Regions from separate parts of the Buttiauxella sp. JUb87 genome, predicted to be linked through region 2. Evidence: predicted binding sites of a transcription regulator. Region 2 holds the regulator's gene; the other holds the start of a gene.

Region 1 (5,612 bases), on a different contig from region 2:
GGATGCGTCGTTTGCCGGACAACAAGAAACTTTCCTCAACGTGCAAGGGTATGACGCGGTGTTGGTTGCCGTAAAACACGTCTTTGCTTCGCTGTTTAATGACCGTGCGATCTCTTACCGCGTGCATCAGGGCTACGACCACCGTGGCGTGGCGCTTTCTGCTGGCGTGCAGCGCATGGTGCGTTCTGACCTCGCGTCCTCGGGCGTGATGTTCTCCATCGATACCGAATCAGGTTTCGACCAGGTGGTATTTATTACCTCCGCTTATGGCCTTGGCGAAATGGTAGTGCAGGGCGCAGTCAACCCGGACGAATTCTACGTTCACAAACCGACTTTGGCGGCGGGGCGTCCTTCGATTGTGCGCCGCAACATGGGCTCGAAAAAAATCCGTATGATTTACGCACCTAGCCAGGAACATGGCAAACAGGTTCGTATTGAAGATGTTCCGCAAGCGTTGTGCGACCAGTTCTCCATCACGGCGGATGAAGTGCAGGAGCTGGCGAAACAAGCGATACAAATTGAGAAACACTATGGCCGTCCGATGGATATCGAATGGGCTAAAGATGGGCACACCGGCAAGCTGTTTATTGTGCAGGCACGTCCAGAAACGGTGCGTTCTCAGGGCCAGGTCATGGAGCGTTATCAGTTACACGCTCAGGGCAAAATTGTCGCTGAAGGGCGCGCCATCGGCCATCGCATCGGCGCGGGTCCGGTCAAAGTGATCCACGATATTAGTGAGATGAACCGTATTCAGCCGGGTGATGTGTTAGTCACCGACATGACCGACCCGGACTGGGAACCGATCATGAAAAAGGCGGCGGCGATTGTCACTAACCGTGGCGGACGTACCTGTCACGCGGCAATCATTGCCCGTGAGCTGGGTATTCCGGCGGTAGTGGGTTGTGGCGACGCGACTGAGCGCATGAGCGAGGGGCAGAACGTCACGGTTTCTTGTGCTGAAGGCGATACCGGCTACGTCTATGCCGAACTGCTGGATTTCAGCGTGAAAAGTTCTACCGTCGACACCATGCCGGATCTGCCGTTGAAAATCATGATGAACGTCGGTAACCCGGATCGTGCCTTTGATTTTGCCTGCTTGCCAAACGAAGGCGTAGGGCTGGCACGTCTGGAGTTCATCATCAACCGTATGATTGGCGTGCATCCGCGTGCATTGCTGGAATTCGACCAGCAAGAGCCTGCATTGCAAAGCGAAATCCGCGAGATGATGAAAGGCTACGACGATCCGGTTGAGTTTTACGTCGGTCGTCTAACTGAAGGGATTGCCACATTGGGCGCGGCATTCTGGCCGAAGCGCGTGATTGTGCGTCTGTCTGATTTCAAATCTAACGAATACGCCAACCTGGTAGGCGGCGAGCGTTATGAGCCGGAAGAAGAAAACCCAATGCTCGGTTTCCGTGGCGCGGGTCGTTATGTATCCGATAGTTTCCGTGAATGCTTCGCGCTGGAATGCGCCGCCATGAAACGCGTGCGTAACGAAATGGGCCTGACGAACGTCGAAGTGATGGTGCCGTTTGTGCGTACCGTCGCGCAGGCTAAAGCCGTGGTGGAAGAACTGGAACGTCAGGGGCTGAAACGCGGTGAGAACGGCCTGAAAATCATCATGATGTGTGAGATCCCATCCAACGCCTTGCTGGCCGATGAGTTCTTGCAATATTTCGATGGTTTCTCGATTGGTTCAAACGACATGACCCAGTTGGCATTGGGGCTGGACCGCGACTCTGGCGTGGTTTCCGAACTGTTTGACGAGCGCAACGACGCGGTAAAAGCACTGCTGTCGATGGCTATCAAAGCGGCGAAGAAACAAGGTAAATACGTCGGTATCTGTGGGCAAGGCCCGTCTGACCATGAAGATTTTGCGGTGTGGTTGATGGAACAGGGGATTGATAGTCTTTCTCTGAATCCGGATACCGTGGTGCAAACCTGGTTGAGTCTGGCAGAAGCGAATAAGTAAAAAAAAGGCTCCTCATTGTTGAGGAGCCTTTAATATTTGTAGGTCGGATAAGTTGTAGGGTGGCTAAGCGCCAGCGTCATCCACCATTGTCGTCGATTATGTCGGGGGCGCTGCGCTTGCCCGACCTACCAATCGTTTATTACAAGGCTTTTGGCGTCATCACGCCAGTGACTTCACTTTCACTCTGGAACTTGCCGACACGCAGGTCGCTCACAATACTGTTCATTCTCTCTTCAGTTAACTTGTAATAACGAATCGAGATAGCGGTAATTAAGTAGAAAATAGCCGGTAACACAGTAAACAGAATCAGTACGCCACGCACGGCCTCGGCTGATTGTTGTTCCACACCCGCCTGATAACCAAACCACGCAAGACCCCAACCGGTTAACGCACCACCAATCGCTACACCCAATTTAATGATGAAGATATTTGCCGCAACGTTCATACCGGTAATACGGCGTTGGGTTTTCCATTCACCATAGTTATTAGCATCGGTAATCATTGACCATTGCAGTGGAGCATTAATACCTTGCAGGATATTAAGCACGATATGCACCAGGAAAGCCGGTATCCAATATTCGGTTGGTAACACCAGGAATAATAACCCGATCACCGCACTGAGCACGTTTACCCATATTGAGGCGCGGATCTTACACATCCAGCTACCCAATTGTTTAGCAAACAGGCTGCCAAATACCGCCGCGATAGTCGTTGCCAGCATAAACATCGAAATAATGCCGCTGCCTTGATGAAGGATATATTGCACGAAATAGACCAGCAGGCTGCCACGAACCACGACACCACACAACATCGCAAGGTTATAAACCGACAGAATACGCCATTGGTCGTTCTTTAATAAGATTTTCACGTCGCGCAGGATATTCAGGTTTTCTTCTTTGACCGGCGTAATACGTTCACGGGTGGTGGCAAAGCACACCAGGAACATCAGGCAGCCAATCACACCGAAGATCCCCATTGCCCACTGCATGCCAACGGCTCTGTCACCCGGCGAAATAAAATCAGCCAGTGGCAGAATCAACGCTGTACCCATCGCACCACCAATTGGCGCAATGGCAAAACGCCAGGATTGCAGGGACAGGTTTTCTTGTGGATCCGACGTAATCGCCGCACCTAAAGAGCAATAAGGAATATTTATTGCGGTATACATTATTGTCATGAATATATAAGCCAGAACGGCGTAAACAATTTTACCGGTCTGCGAGAAATCAGGTGTTGAATAAACCAGCACACAACTGACGGCGAAAGGAACACAAATAATCAATAACCAGGGGCGGAATCTCCCCCAACGGGTTTTGGTCTGGTCGGCAATCGCACCCATGATAGGATCGGTAATAGCATCCAGTACCCGGACGACTAAAAATAATGTCCCCATTACCGCCGGGGGCAAACCATAAATATTGGTATAAAAATAAGCCAGAATGGCGACCGAAGAATCAAACACGATGTGACTTGCCGCATCACCTAGTCCAAAACCCATTTTTTCTTTGTTGGTAATTTTTTCTGTAAGCACCGACATGTATTCACCTTTATTAAGAGCCGGAATATAGACCTCGCGGATAGCACTAGTTATAAATTGTGAATCTGAGCAGGAGTATTGTAATTTTTCATTTGTGTTTTATGTTTCTTATCAAATGTGACGGGGGTATCTCTTATCGCCTCGGCTTCGTCCTGAAAGCCTCATTTTTCTGGCATATTTTTGAATTACGTCACACTTATGGCTAAAAACCAAAAAACGTAATCTTGCGGGTTATTCTGACAATTGTTTGCCTCTTCAGTCATCACTCATATTGATACTTTCGCAAACCGCTGAACTCGAAAGGGGAACACTATGTCTGCCATTTATAAGCAAGCTCATCGCCCGATTCATGAACGTGTCAGCGATCTGCTTTCGCGTATGACTGCCGAAGAAAAATTCGCCCAAATGCACGCGTATTGGCTGATTTTATCCAGCGACGGCCATCACCGTGAACGGACCGATTTAAGCGATGAGTTTGCTGGCGTAACCGAGCAAGCAGCACTTGGCGAGCGTCTGAAACTGGGCGTCGGGCAAATTACCCGCCCGTTAGGCACCCACATTGTCGATGCTAAAGAGGGTGTCCGTGCGGCTAATCGCTTGCAGAAAACCCTGATTGAAGAGACTCGGCTGGGCATTCCGGCCCTGTTTCACGAAGAGTGTTTAGTCGGGGTGCTGTGCAAAGATGCCACGCTGTTCCCGTCATCACTCAACTACGGCTCCACCTGGGATGTTGATCTTATCGAACGTGCGGCGGCAGCGATTGGCGAAGAAGCCCGCTCGACCGGTTGCCATCAGGGACTTGCGCCAGTGCTGGATGTGTCACGCGATGTGCGCTGGGGGCGCACCGAAGAGACATTCGGTGAAGATCCGTGGCTGGTGGGCATGATGGCCACACACTATGTCAAAGGCTTACAGGGCAAAAATCGCGACTTGTTGGCAACGCTAAAACATTACGTCGGCCATTCATTTAGCGAAGGCGCGCGCAACCATGCCCCTGTCCATCTTGGTTTTTGCGAATTAAACGATACCTTCCTGCTGCCGTTCGAAATGGCGGTAAAACTGGCAAATGCGGGCTCGGTGATGCCTGCTTATCACGATATTGATAACCAGCCTGGCCACTCCGATGAATTCTTACTGACCACCGTGTTGCGTGAACAATGGGGCTTTGATGGGCTGATTGTTGCTGATTACGGCGGCGTGAGTTTGCTGCATCAGCATCACGGTATTTCGCACGATGCGGCAGAATCTGCGGCGCTGGCATTTAATGCCGGGCTGGATGTGGAACTACCAAAAGATGACTGCGCGCGCCATCTGGCCCAAGCCGTTGAGCGTGGTTTAATCACCATGGAAAAAGTGGATGAGATTGTCGCTCGCGTGTTGAAAGAGAAATTCCGCCTCGGGTTATTTGAACAGCCTTATCGCGATGAAAGCGGCGTCGTATTGCAAAGTGAATCGACAAAAAATATCGCTCGGGAAGTCGCCACACGCTCCATCACCATGCTAGAAAACGACGGAACGTTACCGCTGAAAGGGCAGCCGCGCGTGGCGGTTATTGGGCCAACGGCCGACGACCCGCTGGCTTTGCTCAGTGGTTATAGCTTCCCGGTGCATTTGATCATCAGCGATATGCTGGAGCAAACTTCACAAGTCGTCACCCCACTGCAAGCACTGCGCGAACAACTGGGTAGCGACAACATCCGTTATGCCAAAGGTTGCCATATTATCGAAAAACGTATGGCTGGCGCGCCTGTTTTCCCCGGTGATAGCGGCGGCAAACCGATGCAGTCTTCTCCGGTTTCAAACGACATTTCATTGATTCCTGATGCGGTGAAAGTCGCCCAACAAAGCGATGTTGTGGTGCTGTGTGTCGGGGATTTATCCGGCTTATTCCAGAGCGGTACAGTGGGCGAAGGTTCAGATACCGACAGCCTGATGTTGCCGGGTGTACAGCAGCAATTGCTGGACCAACTGATTGCCACCGGCAAACCGGTGGTCGTAGTGATGACCGGCGGGCGTCCTTACAATTTAGGCGGCCAGGAAGACAATGTTGCGGCATTACTGATGGCCTGGGCGCCAGGGCAAGAAGGTGGGTACGCCATTGCT
Region 2 (5,612 bases):
TGCACCTAGCGCCATCAACCACGCTTTCGGGTTGATAACCTGTAATAAACCGCCCTGCCAGAATGGGATAGGTGACGGAGGCGGCGCATCGGTTTCCAGCGTTTCATAAGTCGCAGTGCCGATTTTCCATGCCAGCCATAACAGGTAAGCACTCCCGGCAATCTTCAGGATGAGGTGCAAAGCAGGATACAATAGGATTAAGCTACCGACGCCAAAAGCCACCAGCAACAAAATGCACTGCATCCCCAACATGATACCTATCATCAAAGGGAGGGTTCGCATAAAGCCGTAGTTGGCGCCGGAAGAAGTCAGCAACATATTGTTTGGGCCGGGTGTAATCGCCGCGACCCACAAAAAACCAAGCATTGAGAAGAAAAGCGTTTCCATGAAATGGGTGATCCGCACCCGGTAAGTTAATTAGCAAACTAAATGAAACTAACAGTGTGATATGGCCACGACAAGTCCCGCAGCATTGAATTTTAATCACGTAGACGATGAACAATTTCGTCCGTTAAAGGGTGTCAGTAATCCGCACCTGCAAACCATGCTCCCACGCTTAATTCGCCGCCGCCTCAATTTCAAACCTCACTGGCAGCGTCTGGATATGCCGGATGGGGATTTTGTTGATCTTGCATGGAGTGAAGACCCACGCCAGGCAACGCATAAACCACGGTTAGTCGTTTTTCATGGTCTTGAAGGAAGCCTGCACAGCCCGTATGCACATGGGTTAATTGATGCCGCGCGTAAGCAAGGCTGGTTGGGTGTGGTGATGCACTTCCGTGGCTGTAGCGGCGTGCCGAATCGCATGAAACGCATCTATCACTCCGGCGAAACCGAAGATGGCAGCTATTTCCTCAACTGGCTCTCTACACGTTACGGTAAAGCCCCCACGGCGGCGGTCGGGTTTTCTCTCGGCGGTAACATGCTCGCCTGTTTAATGGCAAAACAAGGCGCAGATTGTACGCTACAGGCAGGTGTAGTGGTTTCTGCCCCGCTGATGCTGGAGCATTGCAGCAAGCATATCGAGAAAGGTTTCTCACGCGTTTACCAACATTATCTGTTAAATCTGCTGAAGAAAAATGCGGCACGTAAGCTCAGAAGCTATCCAGGCACACTCCCGGTAGATATGCGCCAGCTTAAAGGAGTGCGTCGTCTGCGTGAGTTTGACGATTTGATCACCTCGAAGATTCATGGCTTTGCAGATGCTATCGACTACTATCGTCAATGCAGCGCCATGCCGTTGCTGCCGCAAATCAAAACGCCGACGTTAATCATTCACGCTAAAGATGACCCGTTTATGGATCACCATGTGATCCCCGACACAGCGATACTGCCTGCCAATATTGAGTATCAACTGACGCGCTATGGTGGGCATGTTGGATTTGTTGGTGGCACGCTACGGCGTCCGGAAATGTGGCTTGAGCAACGCATCCCGCAGTGGTTGTCTAAATTTTTGGACCCGTCATTATGATGATTCCCTGGCAAGATCTCCCCCCCGAAACGCTTGATAATCTGATTGAATCCTTTGTATTACGTGAAGGTACCGATTATGGTGAACAAGAGCGTTCGCTGGAGCAAAAAGTGGCCGATGTTAAGCGCCAGCTACAAAGTGGCGAGGCTGTGCTGGTATGGTCGGAGCTTCACGAAACGGTGAATATCATGGCTCGCGGGCAGCTTCGCGGCTAAGCGTTTATTCTATACTGCATAGTAAAACCACACTCACCCCAGCCCTATCCCTGAGGGAGAAGGGGAAGAACCAAAGCGAAATCCGGACAGTCTCCTCTCCAGGGGGAGAGGGTTAGGGTGAGGGCCAGCCCTTACGAACACACACTTGTGATTACCCATGGAGTTGTTGCCTTATGTCAGCCAAACATCCGGTTATTGCCGTAACAGGTTCCAGCGGCGCGGGAACGACCACCACCAGCCTTGCCTTCCGCAAAATATTCCAGCAACTCAACCTGCGCGCTGCCGAAGTTGAAGGTGACAGCTTCCATCGTTTCACGCGTCCTGAAATGGATATGGCTATTCGTAAAGCACGCGACTTAGGCCGCCATATCAGTTACTTCGGTCCGGAAGCGAATGACTTCGGCCTGCTGGAACAAACGTTTATCGAGTACGGAAAAACCGGGCAAGGTAAATCGCGTAAGTATCTTCATACCTATGACGAAGCCGTCCCCTGGAACCAAATTCCTGGGACGTTTACACCATGGCAATCGCTGCCTGAACCGACCGATGTGTTGTTCTATGAAGGATTGCATGGTGGAGTCGTCACCCCACAGCACGATGTGGCGAATGCCGTCGACTTGCTGGTTGGCGTAGTGCCGATTGTCAACCTGGAATGGATTCAAAAACTGGTGCGTGATACCAGCGAACGTGGGCATTCCCGGGAAGCGGTGATGGATTCAGTGGTGCGCTCAATGGACGACTACATCAATTACATCACGCCACAATTTTCACGCACGCACATTAACTTCCAGCGTGTCCCGACTGTAGATACCTCTAACCCGTTTGCTGCACGCGGAATTCCATCGCTGGATGAAAGTTTTGTGGTGATTCATTTTCGCGGGCTGGATGACATCGATTTCCCGTACTTGCTCGCCATGTTGCAAGGCTCATTCATTTCCCACATCAATACAATAGTGGTACCGGGCGGCAAAATGGGGCTGGCGATGGAGTTGATCATGACGCCGTTAGTGAAGCGTCTGGCAGAAGGACGAAATATCAATATTCAGGGCGGCGAGTAACCGCCCTGTTTTGCACACTAGCCTTCAATGACTTCGTAGCTGTGCGTGATATTTACGGCTTTTTCCAGCATCAGTGCAACAGAGCAATACTTCTCAGCAGATAAATCAACCGCGCGGGAAACCGCGTTATCTTTTAGCTCTTTGCCTGTCACGATGAAATGCAGATTGATGTGAGTAAAAAGACGAGGAGCTTCTTCGCGACGCTCAGAGGTCAATTTCACTTCGCAGTCAGTGACGTCGTAGCGGCCTTTTTGCAAAATAGAAACCACGTCGATTGCACTGCAACCCCCGGCAGCCATCAGTACCATTTCCATCGGGCTCGGTGCTTTATCGCCAGAATTACCGTCCATCAGAATCTGGTGTCCTGAAGCGGATTCACCAAGGAAAGTTAACCCTTCAACCCATTTCACACGTGCCTGCATGTTGCTTCTCCCATTGAAAAAATTACCTTCCAGAGTACGCGGATGCAGCAAAACTGGCAACGGAAGGCGACCTACGTCATGCTGAAACGAGACAATAGGAGACACCTGCCAAAAGCTATGCTAAAACAATCCGGATGCTACATTGATACATTGACGTAATGCATAGATGCAAAGGACGTCACTAATTACAGGCAGCAAGAATGACTTGCATGCCATCTCCCCAAAGTGGGGAATATTCTAATACTTGCAACGCCAGACAGGATGTTTAGCGTCCTGTCGTTGGTAGCCAGTTATAAACAGAGGATAACCGCGCATGGTGCTTGGCAAACCGCAAACAGACCCGACTCTCGAATGGTTCTTGTCCCATTGCCACATTCATAAGTATCCATCGAAGAGCACACTGATCCACCAGGGTGAAAAAGCAGAGACGCTGTATTACATCGTCAAGGGCTCTGTAGCTGTTCTGATCAAAGATGAAGAGGGCAAGGAAATGATCCTCTCCTATCTGAATCAGGGCGACTTTATTGGTGAGTTAGGGCTGTTCGAAGAAGGCCAGGAACGTAGTGCCTGGGTCCGTGCTAAATCTGCCTGTGAAGTGGCTGAAATTTCCTATAAAAAATTCCGCCAGCTGATCCAGGTAAACCCAGACATTCTGATGCGTCTTTCTTCCCAGATGGCTCGTCGTCTGCAAGTCACTTCTGAGAAAGTCGGTAACCTGGCATTCCTCGATGTGACTGGTCGTATCGCGCAGACACTGTTGAACCTGGCAAAACAGCCTGATGCAATGACTCACCCAGACGGTATGCAGATTAAAATTACCCGTCAGGAAATTGGTCAGATCGTCGGTTGTTCTCGTGAAACTGTCGGTCGTATCTTGAAAATGCTGGAAGATCAGAACCTGATCTCCGCTCACGGCAAAACGATCGTCGTTTACGGCACTCGTTAATTTCCGTTTCAAAAAAGGCGTGTTGCTTTATGGACACGCCTTTTTTTGTCTTTAAAATCCAAACACCTGCAACACAAAGTATGACAAGCATATGTGGAGAAGATTAATCTATCACCCTGAAGTTAACTATGCACTGCGGCAAACGCTGGTGCTGTGCCTTCCTGTGGGGATCGGTTTACTACTGGGGAATTTGCAGTTAGGTCTGCTTTTCTCGTTAGTGCCCGCTTGTTGCAACATTGCTGGTCTGGATACACCCCATAAGCGTTTTTTTAAACGCCTGATTGTTGGCGGCACTCTTTTTGCGACCAGCAGTTTAATCATGCAGCTTTTGCTGCTCTACACCGCGGTCCCATTGCCCATCATTCTTATGGTGATGGCGCTCTTGTTGGGCGTCACCGCTGAAATCAGCGCCCTGCACGCACGTTTGCTTCCGGCATCGCTGATTGCGGCCATCTTTACGCTAAGCATGGCCGGCAATATGCCTATCTGGAAGCCGATGGTGTTATATGTCTCCGGCACGATTTGGTACGGAGTCTTTAACTGGTTTTGGTTCTGGATGTGGCGTGAGCAGCCGCTGCGCGAAACGTTAAGCCTGCTCTATCGCCAATTGGCGGAGTACTGTGAAGCCAAATACGGCATGCTGACACAACATGCTGATCCCGAAACAGCGCTGCCTCCACTGCTGGCTCGCCAGCAAAAAGCCGTAGACCTGATCACCATCTGCTACCAACAGCTGCATATGCTGTCGGCAAATCAGCAGAACGGTTACAAACATTTGTTACGCTCTTTTCAGATAGCGTTAGATTTGCAAGAGCACATCTCCGTCAGTTTGCACCAGCCTGCCGAGGTGCAAAAACTTGTCGCGAAAAGCCATGCAGAAGCGGTTATTCGCTGGAATGCGCAGACCATTGCGGCACGCTTGCGCGTGTTGGCCGATGACATTCTCTACCATCGTTACCCACAGCGTTTTACGATGGAGAAACAAATTGAAGCCCTCGAGAAAATTGCTCGCCAGAATCCGGACAACCCGGTTGGGCAGTTTTGTCATTATCACTTCAGCCGTATCGCCCGCGTGCTGCGCATCCAACGCCCTCTGTACGCCCGTGATTTAATGGAAGACCGGCAGCGCCGTTTACCGCTGTGGGCAGCACTGAAAAGCTATTTGTCGTTGAAATCTGCCGCCCTGCGCAACGCCGCCCGACTAGGCGTAATGCTAACCATCGCCAGTCTTTTCGGGGCATTTTTACATCTGCCGAAACCCTACTGGATTTTAATGACGGTGATGTTCGTTACGCAAAACGGCTACGGCGCCACGCGGGTACGCATTCTGCACCGTTCGGCAGGGACCATTGCTGGCCTGGCGATTGCGGGTATCGCCCTGCACTTTCACTTCCCACAAAGCATTGCCCTGGCCGCGATGCTGGTCATTACGCTGGTCAGCTATTTGTTTATTCGCCAGAGCTATGGCTGGGCGACGATTGGTTTTACCGTGACGGCGGT

The links. Region 2 encodes CRP, which controls carbon source genes, mostly activating them, when cyclic AMP is high. Its sites were predicted from a motif close to ATGTGANNNNNNTCACAT; they were not measured.
Region 1: the regulator CRP is predicted to act here: its motif matches at 3,688-3,705, upstream of EC843_RS22740 (glycoside hydrolase family 3 N-terminal domain-containing protein).

What each region holds. Positions count from the first base shown of each region.
Region 1 covers NZ_SNVY01000012.1:84,361-89,972, reverse strand. Annotated here, with positions in the region: gene ppsA (phosphoenolpyruvate synthase) at 1-1,972, shown strand, start outside; gene EC843_RS22745 (glycoside-pentoside-hexuronide (GPH):cation symporter) at 2,112-3,509, opposite strand; gene EC843_RS22740 (glycoside hydrolase family 3 N-terminal domain-containing protein) at 3,822-5,612, shown strand, end outside.
Region 2 covers NZ_SNVY01000002.1:43,225-48,836, forward strand. Annotated here, with positions in the region: gene EC843_RS08600 (LysE family translocator) at 1-387, opposite strand, end outside; gene EC843_RS08605 (hydrolase) at 449-1,471, shown strand; gene EC843_RS08610 (YheU family protein) at 1,468-1,686, shown strand; gene EC843_RS08615 (phosphoribulokinase) at 1,860-2,744, shown strand; gene EC843_RS08620 (OsmC family protein) at 2,762-3,166, opposite strand; gene crp (cAMP-activated global transcriptional regulator CRP) at 3,480-4,112, shown strand; gene EC843_RS08630 (YccS/YhfK family putative transporter) at 4,204-5,612, shown strand, end outside.